Regions from separate parts of the Streptomyces sp. NPDC088554 genome, predicted to be linked through region 2. Evidence: riboswitches for the same ligand, from Rfam matches in the RefSeq annotation. Region 2 holds a riboswitch; the other holds the start of a gene.

Region 1 (7,355 bases), on a different contig from region 2:
GGTACGCCCATGAACCGTCCTTCGGCCCGCTACGTCCTGCCCGAATTCACCGAGCGGACGTCCCACGGGACCCGGAGTCTCGATCCGTACTCCAAGCTCTTCGAGGACCGGATCATCTTTCTCGGCACCGCCGTGGACGAGACCACGGCCAACGATGTGATCGCGCAGTTCGTCCATCTCGAATACGCCGCGCCCGATCAGGACATCCGGGTCTACATCAACTCCCCCGGCGGTCCGATCGACGCCATGACCGCGATCTACGACACCATGCAGCTCGTCATGTGCGACGTGGAGACGACCGTTCTCGGCCAGGCGGTCTCCACCGCCGCCGTCCTGCTGGCGGGCGGCACCCCGGGCAAGCGGATGGCGCTGCCCGGCGCCCGGGTCGTACTCCGGCAGCCCGCTCTCGACCGGGGCGTACAGGGACAGCCGTCCGATCTGCTGATCCACGCGGAGGAGCTGCCGCGGCAGCGCTCGCTGGTCGCGTCGATGCTGACGCGGCACACCGGGCGGAGCCCGGAGCGGATCGCCGGGGCCATCGAGCGGGACACGGTCTTCGACGCGGCCGGGGCGCAGGCGTTCGGGCTGGTCGACCATGTGATCCGGAGCCGCGGGGCATCCGGCGGGCGGTGAGGGGCCGATGATTCCGGAGCTGCCACCGCTGCCCGCGCTGACCCGCGCCGAGTGTGACGTTGTCGACACCTATCTTCGGATCGTCGACCTGCTGGGCCGTATCAATCCGGCCAGGGGCACGGACACCTATGACGCGCTGCGGGCCGCGCAGGCGCTGCCCGCCCAGGCGCTCGCGCTCCGCGCCGCCCTGACGGCGATGCACTCCCGGGGCGAGACCGAACTGCACTCGGCGACGCTGGCCCGCGCGCTCCGGGTGCTCGACGGCGAGAGGCGTGCTGGGAGGGTCACCATGCCTCCCGAGGAACGGACTTGAGGCAGCGAGGCGCTCTCGAATGGACGCGTCCGTACGGGAACGCCTCACCCGATCGGTGGATGAACTCGCTGGACAGACACGGGGAGTCGAGTTGCGCGGAGCGCCCGAACCCGTATGGCGCGCCTCGAATTCCCCGCAGGTACGGCCCTCACCCCGCCCCCGTGAACCGGTATGAAAATCCCGCTCGCCACTCATACGGGCCAGCCGTGAGTAAGTTCACATATCGTCGTTTCAGTCGGAAATCCACGGCCGGCTGATGTCAAGATCCCTGGGACGACAAGCCCCCGCCACCCACGGCGGGGCGGTCCGGACGGACGCCGAGTCCTGCCGCTGTATCCGGATGACTGAGTCGACAGGAGTGGATCGGCAGGAGTGGAGGACCCAAGCAGTACGGGATGACACGTGACGGTGATCGTCCCTTGGGGTGAAGCCACGGGGTCTGTGACAGGACCTCATGGCCGGGCAACTTCGCCAGCCCGAACCCGACAGGTCATCCTTCACAGGCGGCTGACGAAGGGTTGCGCATGTCTGCGCAGACATATGTCCCGTCTTTGCTGTCCCGGACCGGAGCCGTATCGGTCCTCACGCTCGCCGCGATAGGCAGCACGATGCTGGTGCCTGGCGCCGCGTCGGAGGCCGAAGCCGCTACGCACGGGGTGAAGGCGCTGAAGGTCGCCGCGTCGAAGAAGGGCTCACCGTACAAGTACGGAGCCACGGGACCGTCCCGCTTCGACTGCTCGGGGCTGACGGTGTACTCGTTCAAGAAAGCGGGTAAGAAGCTCCCCCGCACGGCCCAGCAGCAGTACAACAAGACGAAGCATGTCTCGTCGTCCCAACGACGCAAGGGAGACCTGGTGTTCTTCCACTCGGGCAGCAACGTCTACCACGTCGGCATCTACGCCGGCGCGGGCAAGATCTGGCACTCGCCGAAGACCGGATCCCTGGTGCGGCTGGAGAAGATCTGGTCGAAGAGCGTCTGGTACGGACGGGTGAAGTAGCGACCGCGCCCCGCCCGTAGGCCCGGAGCGGGCGGGTGCCGAGGGTACGTCCGAGTGAAAGCGCGCTACACCGTGGGACCAGGCGGGGATGCAGGCCGGGCCGGGCCGGCCGCTCCCTGCCGCCTCCGGGGCTTCTGACGGGGCCTCGGGCCCGTACCCCGTACGTACGGATGAACTCAGCTCCGGACCGGAGCCGTCGGCGCCCTCCAGGGCAGTGTGATCCACACCGTCTTGCCGCCCTCCGGCGTCGGTGTGATGGCCAGCCGCCCGCCGTGTTCGGCGGTCAGCGAGCGGATGATGACCATCCCCCGGCCGTTGTCCTGCTGGACGGCCGCCGGCAGCCGCTGCGGCCACCGCGGATGGCTGTCGGTCACCCCCAGCCGCAGCAGTTCCTCGCGCTCCAGCCGGACCTCCACCGTGAAGGTGGGAGACCGGCCGAAGGTGTGCTGGACGGCGTTGGTGACCAGCTCGGAGACGATGAGCCGGACCGTGTCCGCCATGTCCGCCTCGCCGGGCAGCCCCCACTCGGCCAGGAGGTCCGCGACATATCTTCGCGCCGTCGGTACCGACGCGGGATCGCTCGGCAGGGTGATGGATGCTTCCTGATGGTCTGCCATGACGATGCCGTCCCTTTCCCACCGGACCGCACTCCGACAGAGAGCGGATGACTGCGCGGCCGGCTCGGACTGTGCTTCGCGACACACTGCCACCGATCGCGCCGGGCACAGCCCGATCCATCGAGATCTGCATATATCTGTCGCTCGAAGCGGTGAACTCTGCAACGCGAGACCGTATTTGGCCGCCGGAAAGACATCTTCTCCGCCGCGACGCCCGGGGGGGACAAGCGTGACGGAGAAATCCGGAGATGAGGATCCGGCCATGCGGCATATTCCGGCGGTCCATGGCATATTCCAGCGGTCCGTCGACGCGGGCCCGGTGCAGACGGCGCGGGCCGCCACCGGAGTACGGGAGCGACCGGCGGCCGGACCACCCCGGCCGCTGCCGCCCCACCGCCCCGGCTCACCGTGGGGCGGCCGCCACCACCGTACGTACCGCCGTGCCGATCTGGTCATCCGTCAGATCGGCACGCGCGGTCAGCCGGATCCGGGAGATCCCGTCCGGCACCGACGGCGGCCGGAAGCACCCCACGGCCAGCCCCGCCGCCCGGCAGTCCGCCGCCCAGCGCACGGCCGCCTCCGGCGACGGCGCCTGTACGGAGACCACGGCGGCGTCCGGCCGTACGGCGGTCAGCCCCGCCCCGGTCAGCAGCCGGTGCAGCGCGGCGGCGACCTCCCGCGCCCGCAGAGCCCGCGCGGGCTCCCCGCGCAGCAGCCGCAACGCCGCCAGCGCGCCGCCCACGGCGGCCGGGGCCAGCCCGGTGTCGAAGATGAACGTCCGCGCGGTGTTGGCCAGATGGCCGATGACCCGCGCCGGGCCGAGGATCGCGCCGCCCTGGCTGCCCAGGGCCTTGGAGAGGGTGAGCGTGGCCACCACCCCGGGCGCCCCCGCGAGCCCGGCCGCGTCGAGCGTGCCCCGGCCGCCCGCGCCGAGCACCCCGAGGCCGTGCGCGTCGTCGACGAGGAGCGCCGCGCCCCGGGGACGGCAGACCCCGGCCAGCTGCGCCAGCGGCGCCGCGTCGCCGTCCACCGAGAACACCGCGTCGCTCACCACCAGCGCCCGCCGCCCGGCGTGCGCGTCGAGGGCCTTGGCGACGGCGTCCGGATCCGCGTGCGGTACGACGACGGTCTCGGCCCGGGAGAGCCGGCAACCGTCCACGATCGAGGCGTGGTTGCCCGCGTCGGACACCAGCAGCGAGCCCCGGGCCGTGAGCGCGGTGAGGGCCGCGAGGTTGGCCGCGTAACCGGACGACAGGACGAGCGCCGCCTCGAAGCCGCAGAACGCGGCGAGTTCGCGCTCCAGCTCCGCGTGCAGCTCGGTGCTGCCCGTGACCAGCCGGGAACCGGTGGCGCCCGCGCCCCAGCGGCGGGCCGCGTCCGCCGCGGCGCCGGTCACGGCGGGATGCCGGGTCAGGCCCAGATAGTCGTTGCCCGCCAGATCCAGCAGACCGGAATCGGCCGGGCGCGGCCGGATCGTACGGACCAGACCGGACCGCTCGCGGTGGCGCACCTCCTCGTCGGTCCAGTCGAAGGGCGACCAGCCGGGCGCGGTCCGGTCGGGAGAAGTCCCGTTGCCAGAAGTCCCTTTGGCGGAAGCCCTGTTGGGGGAAAACCCGTCGGGAGAAGTCGGGTCGGGGGGATCCTGCTCCATGGGCCCGGTCCTTTGGTTTTGTAGGCAGCGCACAGACCTTAACCGTGGACCAGCCCGGTCGAAGTGTGGCCATGCACACACCTCGATCGAGCGGTCTTGTGGGGTTCCTCCTTTGCCCCGGGGTCCCCCGTGAGTCAGGATCGGCAGCATGGACCTGCTGAGCACACTGGTGGAAAAGGGTCTGCGGCGTGAGCTGCCGACCCGCGAAGAAGCGCTCGCCGTGCTGGCGACCTCCGACGACGAGTTGCTCGACGTGGTGGCCGCTGCCGGGAAGGTGCGCCGTCAGTGGTTCGGGCGGCGGGTGAAGCTGAACTATCTGGTCAATCTGAAGTCGGGCCTGTGCCCCGAGGACTGCTCGTACTGCTCGCAGCGGCTCGGTTCCACGGCAGGGATCCTCAAGTACACCTGGCTGAAGCCCGACGAGGCGTCGAAGGCCGCCGCCGCCGGAGTGGCGGGCGGGGCGAAGCGGGTCTGTCTGGTCGCGAGCGGCCGGGGGCCGACGGACCGGGACGTCGACCGGGTCTCGCGGACCATCGAGGCGATCAAGGAGGAGAACGAGGGCGTCGAGGTCTGCGCCTGTCTCGGGCTGCTCTCGAACGGGCAGGCGGAGCGGTTGCGGGCCGCGGGCGCCGACGCGTACAACCACAATCTCAACACCTCCGAGGCGACCTACGGCGCCATCACCACCACCCACACCTACGACGACCGCGTCGACACCGTGCGTCAGGCGCAGGCCGCCGGGCTCTCCGCCTGCTCGGGGCTGATCGCGGGCATGGGCGAGAGCGACGCGGACCTGGTCGACGTGGTCTTCTCGCTGCGCGAGCTGGACCCGGACTCGGTGCCGGTCAACTTCCTGATCCCGTTCGAGGGCACACCGCTCGCCAAGGAGTGGAACCTCACCCCGCAGCGCTGTCTGCGGATCCTCGCGATGACGCGGTTCGTCTGCCCGGACATCGAGGTCAGGCTCGCGGGCGGCCGTGAGGTGCATCTGCGCTCGATGCAGCCGCTCGCCCTCCACCTGGTCAACTCGATCTTCCTCGGCGACTACCTCACCAGCGAGGGCCAGGAGGGCCGGGCCGACCTGGACATGATCGCGGACGCCGGTTTCGAGGTGGAGGGCGCGGACACCACGACGCTGCCCGAGCACCGGGCCGGCGGGTGCGGAGGCGGCGGTGGCTGCGCCGACGCGGAGCCCGTACCGGCCGAATCCGCACCGGCCGAGCCCGTCGCCGCCGAGCTTCCCTCCCCCCGTACGGACCTGGTCTCCGTACGCCGGCGCGGCGCCGGCACCGATCTCGCCCCCAATGCCTGAGCGGGCCACCGCCGGACTGCTGGCCCTGGACCGGGCCCATGTCTGGCATCCGTACGGGCCCATGCCGGGCCGCGCCGAACCGCTGGTCGTCGAGTCCGCGTCCGGGGTACGGCTGCGGCTGGCCGAACCCGCCCACGGACACCGCGAGTTGATCGACGGCATGTCGTCCTGGTGGTCGGCGGTCCACGGCTACAACCACCCGGTGCTCAACGAGGCGGCGACCGACCAGCTCGGCCGGATGAGCCATGTGATGTTCGGCGGGCTCACCCATGAGCCCGCCGTACGGCTCGCGGCCCGGCTCGTCGAGATCACCCCCGAGCCGCTGCGCCATGTCTTCCTCTCCGACTCGGGCTCGGTCTCCGTCGAGGTCGCGGTCAAGATGTGCCTCCAGTACTGGCGCTCGGTCGGCCGCCCCGCCAAGCAGCGGCTGCTGACCTGGCGCGGCGGCTACCACGGCGACACCTGGCAGCCGATGTCGGTGTGCGACCCGGACGGCGGGATGCACGACCTGTGGTCGGGGGTGCTGCCGCGCCAGATCTTCGCGGACGCGCCGCCGGTCGCGTACGAGGAGACGTACGCGGACGGGCTGCGCGCCCTGATAGCCCGGCACGCCGACGAACTCGCGGCGGTCGTGGTCGAGCCGGTGGTCCAGGGCGCGGGCGGCATGCGCTTCCACTCCCCCGCGTATCTGCGGGTCCTGCGCGAGGCGTGCGACGCGTACGGCGTCCTGCTGATCTTCGACGAGATCGCCACCGGCTTCGGCCGTACGGGCACCCTGTTCGCGGCGGAGCACGCGGCGGTGGCGCCCGATGTGATGTGTATCGGCAAGGCCCTGACCGGCGGTTATCTCAGTATGGCGGCGACGCTGTGCACCTCGCGGGTCGCGGACGGCATCTCCCGGGGCGAGGTCCCCGTCCTCGCGCACGGGCCGACCTTCATGGGCAATCCGCTGGCCGCCGCGGTCGCCTGCGCCTCGATCGACCTGCTGCTCGACCAGGACTGGGCGCGGGAGATCGAGCGGATATCCGGTGGCCTGTCCCGGGGGCTCGCCGAGGCCGCCGGTCTGCCGGGGGTACGGGAGGTCCGGGTCCTGGGCGCCATCGGCGTCGTCCAGCTCGACCACGAGGTGGACATGGCGGCCGCGACCGCGGCGGCGGTGCGCGAGGGCGTCTGGCTGCGGCCGTTCCGCGACCTCGTCTACACGATGCCACCGTATGTGACGGGCGACGACGATCTCGCCGCCATCTGCCGCGCGGTCGTCGCCGCGTCGAGGGAGGGCTGAGATGCCGGTCATCGTGGTCACGGGCACCGGTACGGAGATCGGCAAGACCGTCGTCACGGCGGCGCTCGCCGCGACGGCGCTGGCCGGGGGCCGCAGCGTCGCCGTGCTCAAACCCGCCCAGACCGGGCTGGCCCCCGGCGAGCCCGGGGACGCGGCGGAAGCCGCGCGGCTGGCCGGTCCGGTGACCGCCGTCGAACTCGCCCGGTTCCCCGACCCGTTGGCGCCCGCGACGGCGGCGCGGCGGGCCGGGGCCGCGCCGGTGGGACCCGAGGAGATCGCGGACGCCGCCGGGAAGCTGGCCGCCGAACACGATCTGGTGCTGGTCGAGGGAGCGGGCGGGCTGCTCGTACGGTTCGACGACACCGGTGCCACCCTCGCGGACGCCGCGCGGCTGCTGGCGGCGCCGGTCCTGGTGGTGGCCCCCGCCGGACTCGGCACCCTCAACGCGACCGCGCTCACCGCCGAGGCCCTGCGCGCCCGGTCGCTGGCGCTCCTCGGCGTGGTGATCGGCAGCTGGCCCACCGCGCCGGACCTGGCCGCCCGCTGCAA
Region 2 (12,621 bases):
TACGGTCTGCGGAGGGGGCGTGTCCATGCCTGCCTTGCTGTTCTGCTGTCAACGGTGGTCGGGTGTTATCCGGCGGATCGGTCGGATCCGTTCGCGGCGTCGGCGGCGTCCACGCCGTCCAGGACATTGGAGTACCAGGGACGGTCCGCCGCCCCCCGGTCCTCCCGCCGCTGCTTCGTGGCCTCCGGGTCGATCACGATATAGCCCGTCTCGCCCGGCATCACGAAGTGCAGATGCTCGCGGGCCAGCCGCTGCACATAGGCGTCGTCCTGGAGCCGCGCCTTCTCGTCGCGCAACTCCTCGACGCGCTGCCGCGCCTCGTGGGTCAGCCGCCGCTGGTCGGCGATCTCGTTCCGCTGCGATACGTACTGCCGCATCGGATACGCGAGCGCCACCACCAGCGTGCAGACGACCAGGGCGAGGAACGCGGCCCGGCCGGTGAGCCGGGATCGCCGGTCCTGCCTGCGGTTCTGCGAGCGGTAGACACGGGCGGCGGTCTGCTCGCCGAGCACCCGCAGCCTGGTCGCGGTGGAGAACCGGTCCCGGTTCCCGGCCATCGCTCGCCTCCCCTGTTACGTGCGTACGTCCCCGGACACGGTACGGGACCGCGGCCGGGGACGTACGGACGACGGGCTGGTCATCCGCGCCCGGGACCTGATTCGGGATCAGGATCGGGTTCGGGCTCAGGCGGAGCGCATCCCCGGTCAGTTCGCGGAGCGCATCCCCCGGTCAGTTCGCAGAGCGCATCCCCCGGTCAGTTCGCGGAGCGCATCCCCCGGTCAGTTCGCGGAGCGAAACCTCGGGAACGCGCTGCGGCCCGCGTACACCGCCGCGTCGTCGAGGATCTCCTCGATGCGCAGCAGCTGGTTGTACTTGGCGACGCGGTCCGAGCGGGCCGGGGCGCCGGTCTTGATCTGGCCGCAGTTCACCGCGACGGCGAGGTCGGCGATGGTGACGTCCTCGGTCTCGCCCGAGCGGTGGGACATCATGCACTTGAAGCCGTTGCGCTGGGCCAGCTCGACGGCGTCCAGGGTCTCCGTCAGCGAACCGATCTGGTTGACCTTGACGAGCAGGGCGTTGGCGGAGCCCTCCTCGATGCCGCGCGCGAGGCGCTCCGGGTTGGTGACGAAGAGGTCGTCGCCGACGATCTGGACCTTGGAGCCCAGCTTGTCGGTGATGACCTTCCAGCCGGCCCAGTCGTCCTCGTACAGCGGGTCCTCGATGGAGACGAGCGGGTACGCGGAGACCAGCTCCTCGTAGTACTCGGTCATCTCGGCGGCCGAGCGGGACTTGCCCTCGAACTCGTACGCGCCGTCCTTGTAGAACTCGGACGCGGCGACGTCGAGCGCGAGCGCGATGTCGCGGCCGGGGACGTAACCGGCCTCCTTGATCGCTTCGAGGATCAGGTCGAGCGCGGCGCGGTTGGACTCCAGGTTCGGGGCGAAGCCGCCCTCGTCGCCGAGGCCGGTGGACAGGCCCTTCTGCTTCAGGACCTTCTTGAGGGTGTGGTAGACCTCGGCACCCCAGCGCAGCGCCTCGGAGAAGGACTCCGCGCCGATCGGGGCGATCATGAATTCCTGGATGTCGACATTCGAGTCGGCGTGCGAGCCGCCGTTCAGGATGTTCATCATCGGAACGGGCAGCAGATGCGCGTTCGGGCCGCCCAGGTAGCGGAAGAGCGGGAGGTCCGAGGCCTCGGAGGCGGCGTGCGCCACGGCCAGGGAGACGCCGAGGATGGCGTTGGCGCCCAGCGAGCCCTTGTTCTCCGTGGCGTCCAGGTCGATCATCGCCTGGTCGATCAGGCGCTGCTCGGTGGCGTCGTACCCGACCAGCTCGGGACCGAGCTGCTCGATCACGGCGAGGACGGCCTTCTCCACACCCTTGCCCAGGTAGCGCTTGGGGTCTCCGTCGCGGAGTTCGACGGCCTCGAACGCACCGGTGGACGCACCGGAGGGGACAGCAGCACGACCGGTGCTGCCGTCGTCGAGGCCGACCTCGACCTCGACCGTGGGGTTGCCTCGGGAGTCGAGGATTTCCCGGGCTACGACGACGTCGATGGACGGCACGAGCATCTCCTTCTGGGATGTGACGCTTGAAGTGCAGGGTCTCTGTGGCCTTGCGACATGAGCCTAACCGGATCGGGCTCGCCGGTCGGCCGGTGCCCGCCCCCTAAGACGAAAAGAGCACCTTTTGCGCCGGTCACCCCGTACGCCCGGATACGCCCCGCATCTCCCGACCACCGCCGAAGCCCCGGTCCGGCGCGCACGGGGGTCGCGCGCCGGACCGGGGCCGTCTGTGGGCCGGTCAGCTCAGGTGGAGCCGCTGGCCGGGGTAGATCACATCGGCGTCGCGGACGATGTCCTTGTTCAGCTCGAAGATCTTCTCCCAGCCGCCCTCGACCTTGTGGGCCGTGGCGATCCTGGAGAGGGTGTCGCCGGACTTGACCTTGTACTCGCCGTCGCCCTTCTTGATCGTGAAGGTACGGCTCTCGCCGCGCGAGGCGGGCTGGGCCTCGGTACGGGCCGACCGCTGCTGGGGCTGGGCCCGCTGCTGCGGGGCGGCCTGCTGCTGGGGAGCGGCCTGCTGCTGCGGGGCGGCCTGCCGCTTCGACGTACCGGAGTTGCTGGAGCTGCTGGAGTCGCCGGAGCCCCCGCTCGCGGAGCCGCCGTTGTACGCGGCACCGGACAGGTTCACACCACAGCTCGGCCAGGCGCCCTTGCCCTGGCCCGCCAGGACCTTCTCGGCGACCGCTATCTGCTGGGACTTGGAGGCCAGGTCGGCGCGGGAGGCGTAGGCAGTGCCACCGAACGCGGCCCAGGTGGAGTTGGTGAACTGGAGGCCGCCGTAGAAGCCGTTACCAGTGTTGATGGACCAGTTGCCGCCGGACTCGCACTGGGCGACCTGGTCCCACTCGGCGGCGGTGGCGGCGGAGGCGGAGGCGGCGCCGATCAGCGGGGCCGCCACAGCGGCACCGGTGATCCCGGCGAGTGTGGCGTAGCGGACCGCCCTGGACGGACGACGGTGCCTGGCCTTGCTGGAAAACAGCAGCATGGAGCATCTCCTCACCGACGCCTACGAGGTCAGCTGTCGGGTTCGGGCCAATGAGTTGCCCGGCCGCGTGCTCTCGCACGCGGCTTCACCCCTAGCCGGCCCCGGCCGTCTCCCGACGACCTGTGACCGGCGCGAACCTTTGGGTCCCCCGCTCCTGCCTACGGCGCTTTACGCGACGACTGCTCCCCCGACCGACGGCAGGATTCGGCGTTTCGGTCGACGGGGCCCGCGGTGCGAGCGGTTCAGACCGTAATCACAGGTCCATCGGTTGATCAAAGAAGCACATCCCGGAAAAATCGCCCTTAACGCCCTTGAGGCTCCCGTCATTTCCGCAGGTGGGAGAGGGATCCGGGCAACCGCCGGCCCAAAAGTACCCAGTTACGGCAAAGAGACCCTTGTCTCACTTACGCAGAAGCGGACACACCACCCTGAACTACCCCTCGGAACGGCCTCACTTCGGACCTCGCCCGAGCCGTTGGCCAGGGCGGAAGGGGCCGAGGGCGGCGTCAACGGGGCCTCGCTCATCCGGGGTTCGCCCCGGGGCCGCCCGCGGGTCCCCCCGAAGGCCGCCCCCGAGCGTCTCCGGGCCGGCTCAGACCCACCCGCCGACGACCTTCTGGGCGCCGATGATGCCGGACAGGGTCTCGCCGCCGACGACGACGGACTCGGCCCGGGACTCCGTGGGATGCGTCACCCCGCCGTCCGTGAGGCTGTCGGTGCCGCGGTCCGCTCCGTCGCGCGAGGCGCGGCTGTCCGGCTCGCGGTCCGGGGCCGGGGCCTCCGGGCCTGCCTCCTCCTTGGCGGCGGCGCCCCGGTGCTTGCCCTTGGCGGGGGCGCTGTCGGCGGCCTTGTCCCCGGTGGGGCCCTTGGCGCCGTCCTTGTCGGTGGCGTCCTCGCCGGGCGCCGGGGAGGCGGGCGAGGCGGAGGGGGCGGGCTCGGTGCCCTTGCCCTTCTCCCCCGCGGCGGAGTCGGAGGTGCCCGGTGTGGCCGCCGGGGCCTCCGGGGAGCCCGCCTCCGTACCGGCGCCCCGGTCGCCACCGGCCACCCCGGAGACGACGCTCTTCGCCAGCCCGGAGACCGCCGCGCAGCTGGGCCACGCCAGCGGGCCCTGGGCCGCGAAGACCTTCTCGGCCACCGCTATCTGCTGCGAACGGCTGGCCAGATCGGGGCTGGCCGCGTAGTCGGCGCCGCCGAACCTGTCCCAGGTCTCCTGGGACATCTGGAGGCCGCCGTAGTGGCCGCTGCCGAGGCTGGCGCTCCACTGGCCGCCGCTCTCGCACTCGGCGACACGGTCCCAGGTGGTGGCGTCCGCCGCGCCGGCGCTCGCGGCGCCGAGCAACGGAATGGCGATGGCGGATCCGGTCACCCCCGCCGCGACGAGAAGGGCAGGGGCCTGGCGGGGCCGGCGGTGTTTCCCGGAGCGCATGCGGTCGCCTTCCGTGTGACAGTCGGTTCGACCCGGCGTGGTACTGCCGAGTCGTCGTGAACGTAGCGGTACTCGAACGCTTGTCACAAGCTGATGCAGCGGAGATCACGCGAAAGTCACAGTCTTGACGCACTGTCAGGAAATTCTTGTGGAATGCACCGGGATTGCCCGGCCCGCCGTCAGTCGGACAATGGCGTGAACTGCACCGGAAGCGTGCGCAATCCACGCATGATGAGCCCGCCACGCCAGCGCAAATCGGCAGGATCTTCCGCAAGACGCACATCGGGAAGGCGCTTCAGCAGGGTGCCGATCGCGGTCTGTCCCTCGATCCGCGCCAGCGGGGCGCCCAGACAGTAATGGATGCCGTGCCCGTACCCGAGGTGCTGATTGTCACGCCGGGCGAGGTCGAGGGCGTCGGGGTCGGCGAAGCGCTCCGGATCCCGGTCGGCGGCGGCGAGGACGACGAGCACGGGGTCGCCCGCGCCGATCCGCCGGCCGCCGAGCGTCAGCGGCTCGGTGGCGTACCGCCAGGTCGCCATCTCCACCGGCCCGTCGTAGCGGAGCAATTCCTCGACGCCCGTCGCCAGAAGTCCGGTTTCCCCGGCATCCAGTGAACTCTGGAGACGGGCCCGCTGCACCGGATTTCGAATCAGCGTGTACACGCCGTTGCCGATAAGATTCACCGTGGTCTCAAAACCGGCGAACAGGATGATGAAAGCCATCGCGGCGGCCTCATTCTCCGTGAGATGTTCGCCGTGGTCGCTCGACCGGATCAGATCCGAGATCAGGTCGTCGCCCGGATTCTCTCTTTTACGGTGGATGAGTTCGGCGAGATAGCCGCGCATCCTCTTCACCGCCCGCGCGACCCCGCCGCGCGGTCCGCCCGCGTGTCGGATCATCATCCCCGCCCAGTCGCGGAAGTCGTCCTGGTCCTCCGGCGGCACCCCGAGCAGATCGCAGATCGCGTAGATCGGCAGCGGGAACGCGAAATCATGGATCAGGTCCGCCTCGCCCTTCGCGGCGAAGGCGTCGATGAGCCGGTCCGTCAGTTCCTGTACCCGCGGGGCGAACACCGCGACCCGGCGGGGCGTGAACGCCTTGGACACCAGCCGCCGCAGCCGGGTGTGGTCGGGCGGGTCGATGTTCAGCAGATGCGTCATCAGCTCCGCCTTGCGCTCCCCCGGGATGCCCGTCTTCCCCTTGGTGTGCGCGGGACCCGCGTGGTGCGTGGGGTTCTTGGAGAGCCGGGTGTCCGCGAGCGCCTGCCGGGCGTCCCCGTACCGCGTCACGAGCCAGGCCTCGACCCCGCTCGGCAGCTCGGTCCTGTGCACCGGCGCGTGCTCGCGCAGCCAGGCGTACGCGGGGTACGGATCGGTGGCGAACTCCCAGGTGAAGAGTTCCGGGGCGACGGGACGCAGGGCGGAACGCCGGTCGGAACGCCGGTCCTGGCACTGTTCGGGACGCGGGGCCGGGCGCGGGGCCGGGCGCTGCTCGGGGCACTGGTCGGGCATGCCCCCGACAGTATGCGACCCCGGTACGCCCGCCTCCGCGCGCCCGCTACCCGTGCCCCTCGGCCGCGCGGATCGCGTCCCGGTAGGCGCGGGAGGCGGCGCGCAGCTCCGTCTCCGGGTCGGCCCCGGCCGCCTCGGCCCGTACCGCCAGCGCGAGCAGTTCGTACCCGAAGCCCTCGGTCACCGGGAGGTCCACCACCAGCCCCGCCGTCCGGACGCGGCCCGCCAGCTTGGCGGCGAGGGCCAGCGCGGGCTGGGTGAGGGGGACGCCGTCGGTGACGGAGTCGCGCCGCTTCTCGGCCGCCTTGGTGCGGAGCCAGTGCGCTTTGACGTCCTCCGGGGTGTGCGCGCTCTCCCCGCCGAAGACATGGGGGTGACGGTGGATCAGCTTCTCCACGATCGTCCCCGCGACATCGTCGATGGAGAACGGCCCGTCCCCTTCTTCACCCGTCCCCTCTTCCGTCTCTTCCGTCTCTTCCGCCTCCTCCGCGATACGGGCGTGGAAGACGACCTGGAGGAGTACGTCCCCCAGCTCCTCGCGGAGTTCGGCGCGGTCGCCGTCCTCGATCGCCTCGACGAGTTCGTACGCCTCCTCGATCGCGTATTTGGCGAGCCCCCTGTGGGTCCGGGTGGACGACCACGGGCACTCGTTCCTGATGCGGTCCATCACCTGGACGAGATCGAGGAGCCGGGCGCCGGGCAGGTCGTACGAACCGGGGAGCAGCTCCAGGTCTGGCATCCGCGTCCGGCCCGAGCCCGCCAGCCGGGCGAGGCCGTCCGTGAGCGCGCTGTCCGTCCCGTCCTGCCCGGCGGAGGGGATCACCACGACCGTACGGCCGCCTTCGCACTCCGCGACCAGCTCCCCCGCGCCCGGGGCCGCGTGCTCGACCGCGATTCCGGCCTCGCGCAGATACGGCAGCTGCGGGTGGCCCGCGTCGGCGCAGAGCACCCGGTCGGCGGCGTGCAGCGTCTGCCAGGCCGGCCAGGACAGCAGTCCGGGCGCGACCCGGTGGCTCGCGGTCAGCAGGACGATACGGCCGGGGGCGGCGGGAGCTTCGTGAGTCACCGGTCGAACCTACCTCCGCCCCACCGGGCCGCGTACCTCAGATGCCGGACGGTGGCTGCTGCGCGGGGGTCTCCTGGGTGAGCTGCGTGATCCACGGGGTCTTGGCCCCGACGAGCTTGACCTCCGCGTCGTCCCAGCTGCCGTAGCGCGGGTTGACGTCCACGCGGAGCTTCTTGGACGTCGCGACCAGCTCGGCGAGGACCTTCTGCTGGCCGTGCGGTGTCATCGTGTCCGCGCCGAGCGCCATCGCCAGCTTGTTCAGCAGCACCTCGCGGCGGACCGCCGAGTCGATCTGGCCGGGGGCCAGCCCGCCCTGCTGGAGCGCCGTCTCGGCGAACCGCGCCGCCCCGCCCGACTGCGCGGCGGCCTGCTGCCGGGCCGTCTGGATCTCCTTGCGGGTGATCTTCACCCCGGCATCGGCGGCGGACCGCGTCAGGACCCGGTCGAAGATCATGCCGTTCAGCTTGGCCAGGTTGAGCCGCTCGGTGTTCTCGATGAGCCGGACGGGTTCCGGGGCGGCGAGCTGGGCCTCCCGTACCTCCCGTACCTGCGACTGGAGCGTGGCCACCTCGATCCGCTGCCCGTCGATGACGGCCGCCGCCCCGGGGTGGGAGTCGTTGCCGCAGGCGGTGAGAAGGGGGGCCGCGGCGAGAAGCGCGGCGGAGACGGCGAGCACGGTGCGACGGCGGCGTTGCAAAGGGGCCTCCCGGCGTGATTGTGCGGCGATGCACAAGACCTTGCGGTGATCGATGTTAGGCAGTGGAGGTGGCGCGGGCCACTGCTTCGACCAACGATTCACGGGGAGATTGGGGTACGCAGCTCCTGACCGCTGTCCCGGGGCCCGTCCGGAGCCCCGTCCCCGCTCTTCCCCCGGTCCGGGCGGAGCATGATCGTCCGGGAGAGCGCGAAGGTGACGGGGATGGCCGCCGCCGCGGTGACCAACGGGGAGTAGCGGCTGCTGAGGTGCGCCACGTCGACCATCAGATAGACGCCACTGGTGGTGATCACGAAGTTCGCCGCGTTGGTCAGCGGGAAGAGCAGGAACTTCCGCCAGGTCGGACGGGTCCGGTAGGTGAAGCGGCTGTTCAGGAAGAACGACCCCGTCATGCTCAGCGCGAACGCCAGGACATGCGACACGACGTACGGCAGCCGCTGGAGGAAGAACAGGTAGCAGGCGTAGTACGTGCCGGTGTTGACCAGCCCGACCAGGGCGAATCTGATCAGCTGGACCCGGACCGTCATCCGCTCGCACCTCCCTGCCCGGCTCCGCCCGGCGCGCCCGCACCGGTCCTCAGGAGTGTGGCACAGCCGCTCCCGTCCGCCCCGGAACGCCCGGCCCCTCCCGTCTCACCCCCTGAACTGCTGCCGGCGGTCGAGCACGCGGCGGATCTCCGCCGGGAGCGGGTGGTACGGACCGTAGACCCGCTCCGTGTCCCACAGCAGGTTCTGGAAGTGCTGCCGGGCGCCCGTGTGGTCGCCCAGCACGAGCAGCAGATTGCCGACGCGCTGCCGGATGTCGAAGGCGCGCCCCGGGTCGGTGCCGGGCCCGCGCGCGTTCTCGTGGTGCGGGAGGACCGCGCGGTACTCCGTCAGCGCGGCGGCGGCCTCGCCGAGCTGCTCCAGACACTGCGCGGCGTCGTAGCGGAAGCCGAGCGTCTGCGGATCGCCCGGACCCGCCTCGGCCGACCGGTCGTCGGCGAGACGGCGCAGCTCGGGCAGGGCGCGGCGGTACTGGCCGTCGTCCATGAGCGTCGACGCGTACTGCTTGCGCAGGATGCGGACGACCGGGGAGTGCTCGCCGTGCTCGGCGGCGGCGGCCGGGAGGATCGCGCCGAGGATGTCCACGGCCTGGGTGATGCTGCCCTCGCCGAGGAGCCGCTTGGCCTCGTCGACGGCGGCCGCCACATCGGGCCGGCGCGCCGGGACCGGTGGATGCGGCGGTACGGGCGGGGGCGCCGCCGGCGGGGTGGCGACCCGGTCGGGCCAGGGCGCGTGCGGGCGGATGAAGGGCCGGGTCGGGTCGAGCGGGCCGGTCGCGGGGACGGGGTGCCGGGGCAGCAGCGGAGCGAGCCGCTCGTACACCTCCCGCGCTCCGGAGGGGCGGTGCAACGGGTCCTTGGAGAGCAGTCCCAGCACGAGCGCCTCCAGCGGTTCGGGGACCTCGGGCCGCACTCCGCGCAGGGGCGGGGGCTGCTCGTACAGATGGCGGTGCAGCACCCCGAGGGCGGTGGAGCCCTCGAACGGGACGCTGCCGCTGAGCAGTTCGTGGAGGAGCACGCCGAGCGCGTACAGATCGGTGTACGGGCCGACCGCGCTGCCCATCGCCTGTTCGGGGGCCATATAGGCGGGGCTGCCGATGGGCGAACCGGTGTGGGTGAGGCGGGTGGTGTCGGTGTCGATGACGGAGGCGACCCCGAGGTCGAGGACGGTGATCGTGCCGTCCGGCTTGACCATGACGTTGCGCGGCTTGAGGTCGCGGTGGACGATCGGCACGGCGTGTACGGCGGCGAGGACACCGCAGAGCTGCGCGGCGACCGCGACGGCCCACTGCCAGGGGTACGGGTCGTGCTCGGCCAGATGGTCGGCGAGGTCGGCGCCCTCGACGTACTGCATGACGAGGTAGAGGTCCTCGCCGTCGCTGCCCGCGTCATGGACGGTGACCAGTCCGGGGTGGTCGACCTGGGCGGTGACCCGGCACTCGCGGACGAAACGTCGGCGCATCTCCTCGGCCGCCGTGGCCGCGGCCATCCGGTCGGGCCGCAGCAGCTTCACGGCGACGCGCCGGTCGAGGCGCTGGTCGTACGCGGTCCAGACCTGGCCCATGCCGCCCTGGCCGATGAGGGCGGACAGCTCGTAACGGCCCCCGATGACGCGTCCGTTCACCGGCCTTCCCGCTGGTTTCTCAGGAGGTCGCTGAGGTCGTCCAGCTCGGCGCGCACCTGGTCGATCCGGGGGCGGGGCGCGGGCGGGGTGGACGGTATCGGCGGTGCGACGAGGTGCTGCGGCGGCGGAGTGTGTCGCTGCGGCTGCGGCTGCGGCTGCGGCTGCTGTTGTTGCGGATGCTGTTGCGGCTGCGGCTGCGGCCCCGGATAGCCGTAGCCGAACTGTGGTGTCATCGGCGGGAGTTGACGGGAAAGAGCGGCGAAGTGCCGTATCTCCGCGTACAGATAGAAGACCAGCACGGCGACGTCCAGCAGAAGCAGCAGCAGGGTGGCGATCACCACATTCGGCGTGGCCTCGGCCGTGTCCGGTTCCATCCCCAGGACGGCCATACAGCCCACCGTGAACGCCACGGCCAGCACGAACAGCGTCCAGTGCAGTGTGCGGCCCGTGACGATCGCGAGCCGCAACAGCGCGGCCCAGGCCAGCAGTCCGCAACTGACCAGGGTCAGCAGACAGAAGAGCACCCGCAGTCCGAGCACCGCCGCTCCGCTCCCGCCCGGCCGCTGTCGCCGCGGCTGCGGTGGGGGCTGCGGGGGCTGCGGGGGCTGCGGGGGCTGCGGCGGCGGCACATGGCCATGGCCGTGCATTGCTGCTCCTGGGATGCCTGGGGAACGCCTGAGGCTTGAGCGTATACACCGTGACCGACAGCCCGCGCCGGGTTGCCGGTCATGCGCGCGTCCGCCGGTCACGTCGGGCGGCGGGCCCGGCCGTGCGCTTGAGTGACAAATGTCAGCGAAAGGGATGAGGAATCACAACAACCCCGCTCCGGTAAGGCCGTTAGTTTTTCGGTAGGCCGCCCCACCACTCGGCGGTGCGGCCCCGCAACCTTCGCCTCCCCGTCCGTACGTACGACCGTGAAGGAGACACCATGCCGCACCTCGCCCGTCCCTCCGCTCCCAGCAGGCGGCGGGTGATGGCCACGGGCACCGCGCTCGCCGCCGGTCTCGCGCTCACCGGAGCGGGAGCGGGAGCCACGACCGCCGCGGCGGCCACCCCGAGCGGCAGCGCCCCCGCCCCCGTGCGGCTCGCCCTCCCCCGGCCGACCGGGCCGCACGCCCTCGGGACCGTGACCCTGCACCTCACGGACCGCTCGCGACGGGATCCCTGGGTCGGGTCCGTGCCCGTACGGGAGCTGATGGTCCAGATCTGGTACCCCGCCCTCCGGGGCGCCGGGCTGCCCAGGGCGCCGTGGATGGATCCGAAGGCGGCCGAGGTCTTCCAGCGGACGGGCTATCTCCTCGACGGCTATGTCACCCTGCCGCCCACCCACGCCCGTACCGGCGCGCCCGCCGATCTCTCCGGTGGCCGGCTGCCGGTGATCCTCTACTCCCACGGGCACGGGCAGTACCGCGCGTCCAGCACCGCGCTGGTCGAGGATCTCGTCAGCCATGGGTACGTCGTGGTCACCATCGACCACACCTATGACGCGGGCGTGGTCGAGTTCCCCGGCGGCCGGGTCACGACACACCGGATGCCGGAGCTCACCGAGGCGAACATGACGGAGGTCATCGACAAGGCGGTCGACGTCCGGGTGGCCGACACCCGTTTCGTACGGGAGGAGCTGTCCCGGCGGGTACGGGCCCGGGGCAACCCGCTTCCGGCCCGCCTCGGCGAGCTGCTCGACCTGTCCAGGACCGCCCTGTTCGGCCACTCGCTGGGCGGGGCGACGGCCGCGGCGGCGATGGCGGAGGGGATGCCGTTCCTGGCGGGCGCCAATCTCGACGGCCATCTGTTCGGCCCGGCCCTGACGAAGGGCGTACCCGGTCCGTTCCTGCTGATCGGTGAGGACGCCGCGACCAACGACAACTGGACGGCGGCGTGGCCGAAATTGCGCGGCTGGCGCCGGATGCTCCTGCTGACCGGGTCGCGGCACTTCTCGTACACCGACTACGAGGCGTTCCTGCCGCAGGCCCTCGACCGCCTCGGCGGCACCGCCGAGCAGCTGGCCGAGGTCATCGGACCGCTGGACAGCGCACGGAGCATCGCGATCCAGCGGCGCTTCCTGCGCGCCTACTTCGACCTGCATCTGCGGGGGCGCCGCGCGCGGATCCTCGAAGGGCCGACGGGCGCCTACCCGGAGATGCGTTTCCTCGGCTGAGAGCCTGACGGCGCTGGTCACCGGCGGCGGGTGTGCGGGACGACCTCGCGGTTGACGTGGTACGTCAACGGCTCGCCCCGGAGGACCTCGACGACGTTCCGCGCCGCCTTGGTCCGTATCTCCTCCTCGGAGTCCTCCGAGTACCAGGCGCAGTGCGGCGACAGCAGGACGTTGTCCATCCCGCGCAGCGGGTGGTCCGCCGGCAGCGGCTCGCTCTCGAACACGTCGAGACCGGCGCCCGCGATCCGCCCCGACCGGACCGCCGCCACCAGCGCGTCCTGGTCGATCACCGGGCCACGGGCGGTGTTGACCACATAGGCGGTCGGCTTCATCAGCGCGAACGCCTCGGCGCCGACCATCCCGGCCGTCGCGTCGGTCAGCGGTACGTGTACGGAGACGAAGTCGGCCTCCCGGAAGAGGGTTTCGGCGTCGACGAGGGTCACTCCGTACTCCTCGGCGGTCGCGGGCCGCGCGTACGGGTCGTGCGCCAGCACCCGCAGCCCGAACCCGGCCAGCTTGCGGGTGA

The links. Region 2 has a riboswitch for cyclic di-AMP ahead of ACIP8W_RS20715 (transglycosylase family protein). Riboswitches for the same ligand answer to the same signal wherever they lie in the genome.
Region 1: it holds a riboswitch for cyclic di-AMP, as region 2 does, so the genes downstream of both, ACIP8W_RS10645 (C40 family peptidase) here and ACIP8W_RS20715 (transglycosylase family protein) in region 2, are expected to answer to the same signal.

Annotation. Positions count from the first base shown of each region.
Region 1 is NZ_JBIVMF010000007.1:57,973-65,327, reverse strand. It holds gene ACIP8W_RS10655 (ATP-dependent Clp protease proteolytic subunit) at 10-633, shown strand; gene ACIP8W_RS10650 (hypothetical protein) at 641-946, shown strand; cyclic di-AMP (ydaO/yuaA leader) riboswitch at 1,265-1,468, shown strand; gene ACIP8W_RS10645 (C40 family peptidase) at 1,471-1,944, shown strand; gene ACIP8W_RS10640 (ATP-binding protein) at 2,121-2,561, opposite strand; gene ACIP8W_RS10635 (8-amino-7-oxononanoate synthase) at 2,965-4,212, opposite strand; gene bioB (biotin synthase BioB) at 4,361-5,524, shown strand; gene ACIP8W_RS10625 (adenosylmethionine--8-amino-7-oxononanoate transaminase) at 5,517-6,806, shown strand; gene bioD (dethiobiotin synthase) at 6,808-7,355, shown strand, end outside.
Region 2 is NZ_JBIVMF010000017.1:17,961-30,581, reverse strand. It holds gene ACIP8W_RS20730 (DUF501 domain-containing protein) at 1-27, opposite strand, end outside; gene ACIP8W_RS20725 (septum formation initiator family protein) at 66-557, opposite strand; gene eno (phosphopyruvate hydratase) at 780-2,072, opposite strand; gene ACIP8W_RS20715 (transglycosylase family protein) at 2,305-3,048, opposite strand; cyclic di-AMP (ydaO/yuaA leader) riboswitch at 3,055-3,227, opposite strand; gene ACIP8W_RS20710 (transglycosylase family protein) at 3,644-4,477, opposite strand; gene ACIP8W_RS20705 (cytochrome P450) at 4,657-5,988, opposite strand; gene ACIP8W_RS20700 (nucleoside triphosphate pyrophosphohydrolase) at 6,035-7,054, opposite strand; gene ACIP8W_RS20695 (SurA N-terminal domain-containing protein) at 7,092-7,751, opposite strand; gene ACIP8W_RS20690 (GtrA family protein) at 7,850-8,296, opposite strand; gene ACIP8W_RS20685 (protein kinase) at 8,402-9,937, opposite strand; gene ACIP8W_RS20680 (hypothetical protein) at 9,934-10,584, opposite strand; gene ACIP8W_RS20675 (alpha/beta hydrolase family protein) at 10,866-12,095, shown strand; gene ACIP8W_RS20670 (C-terminal binding protein) at 12,113-12,621, opposite strand, start outside.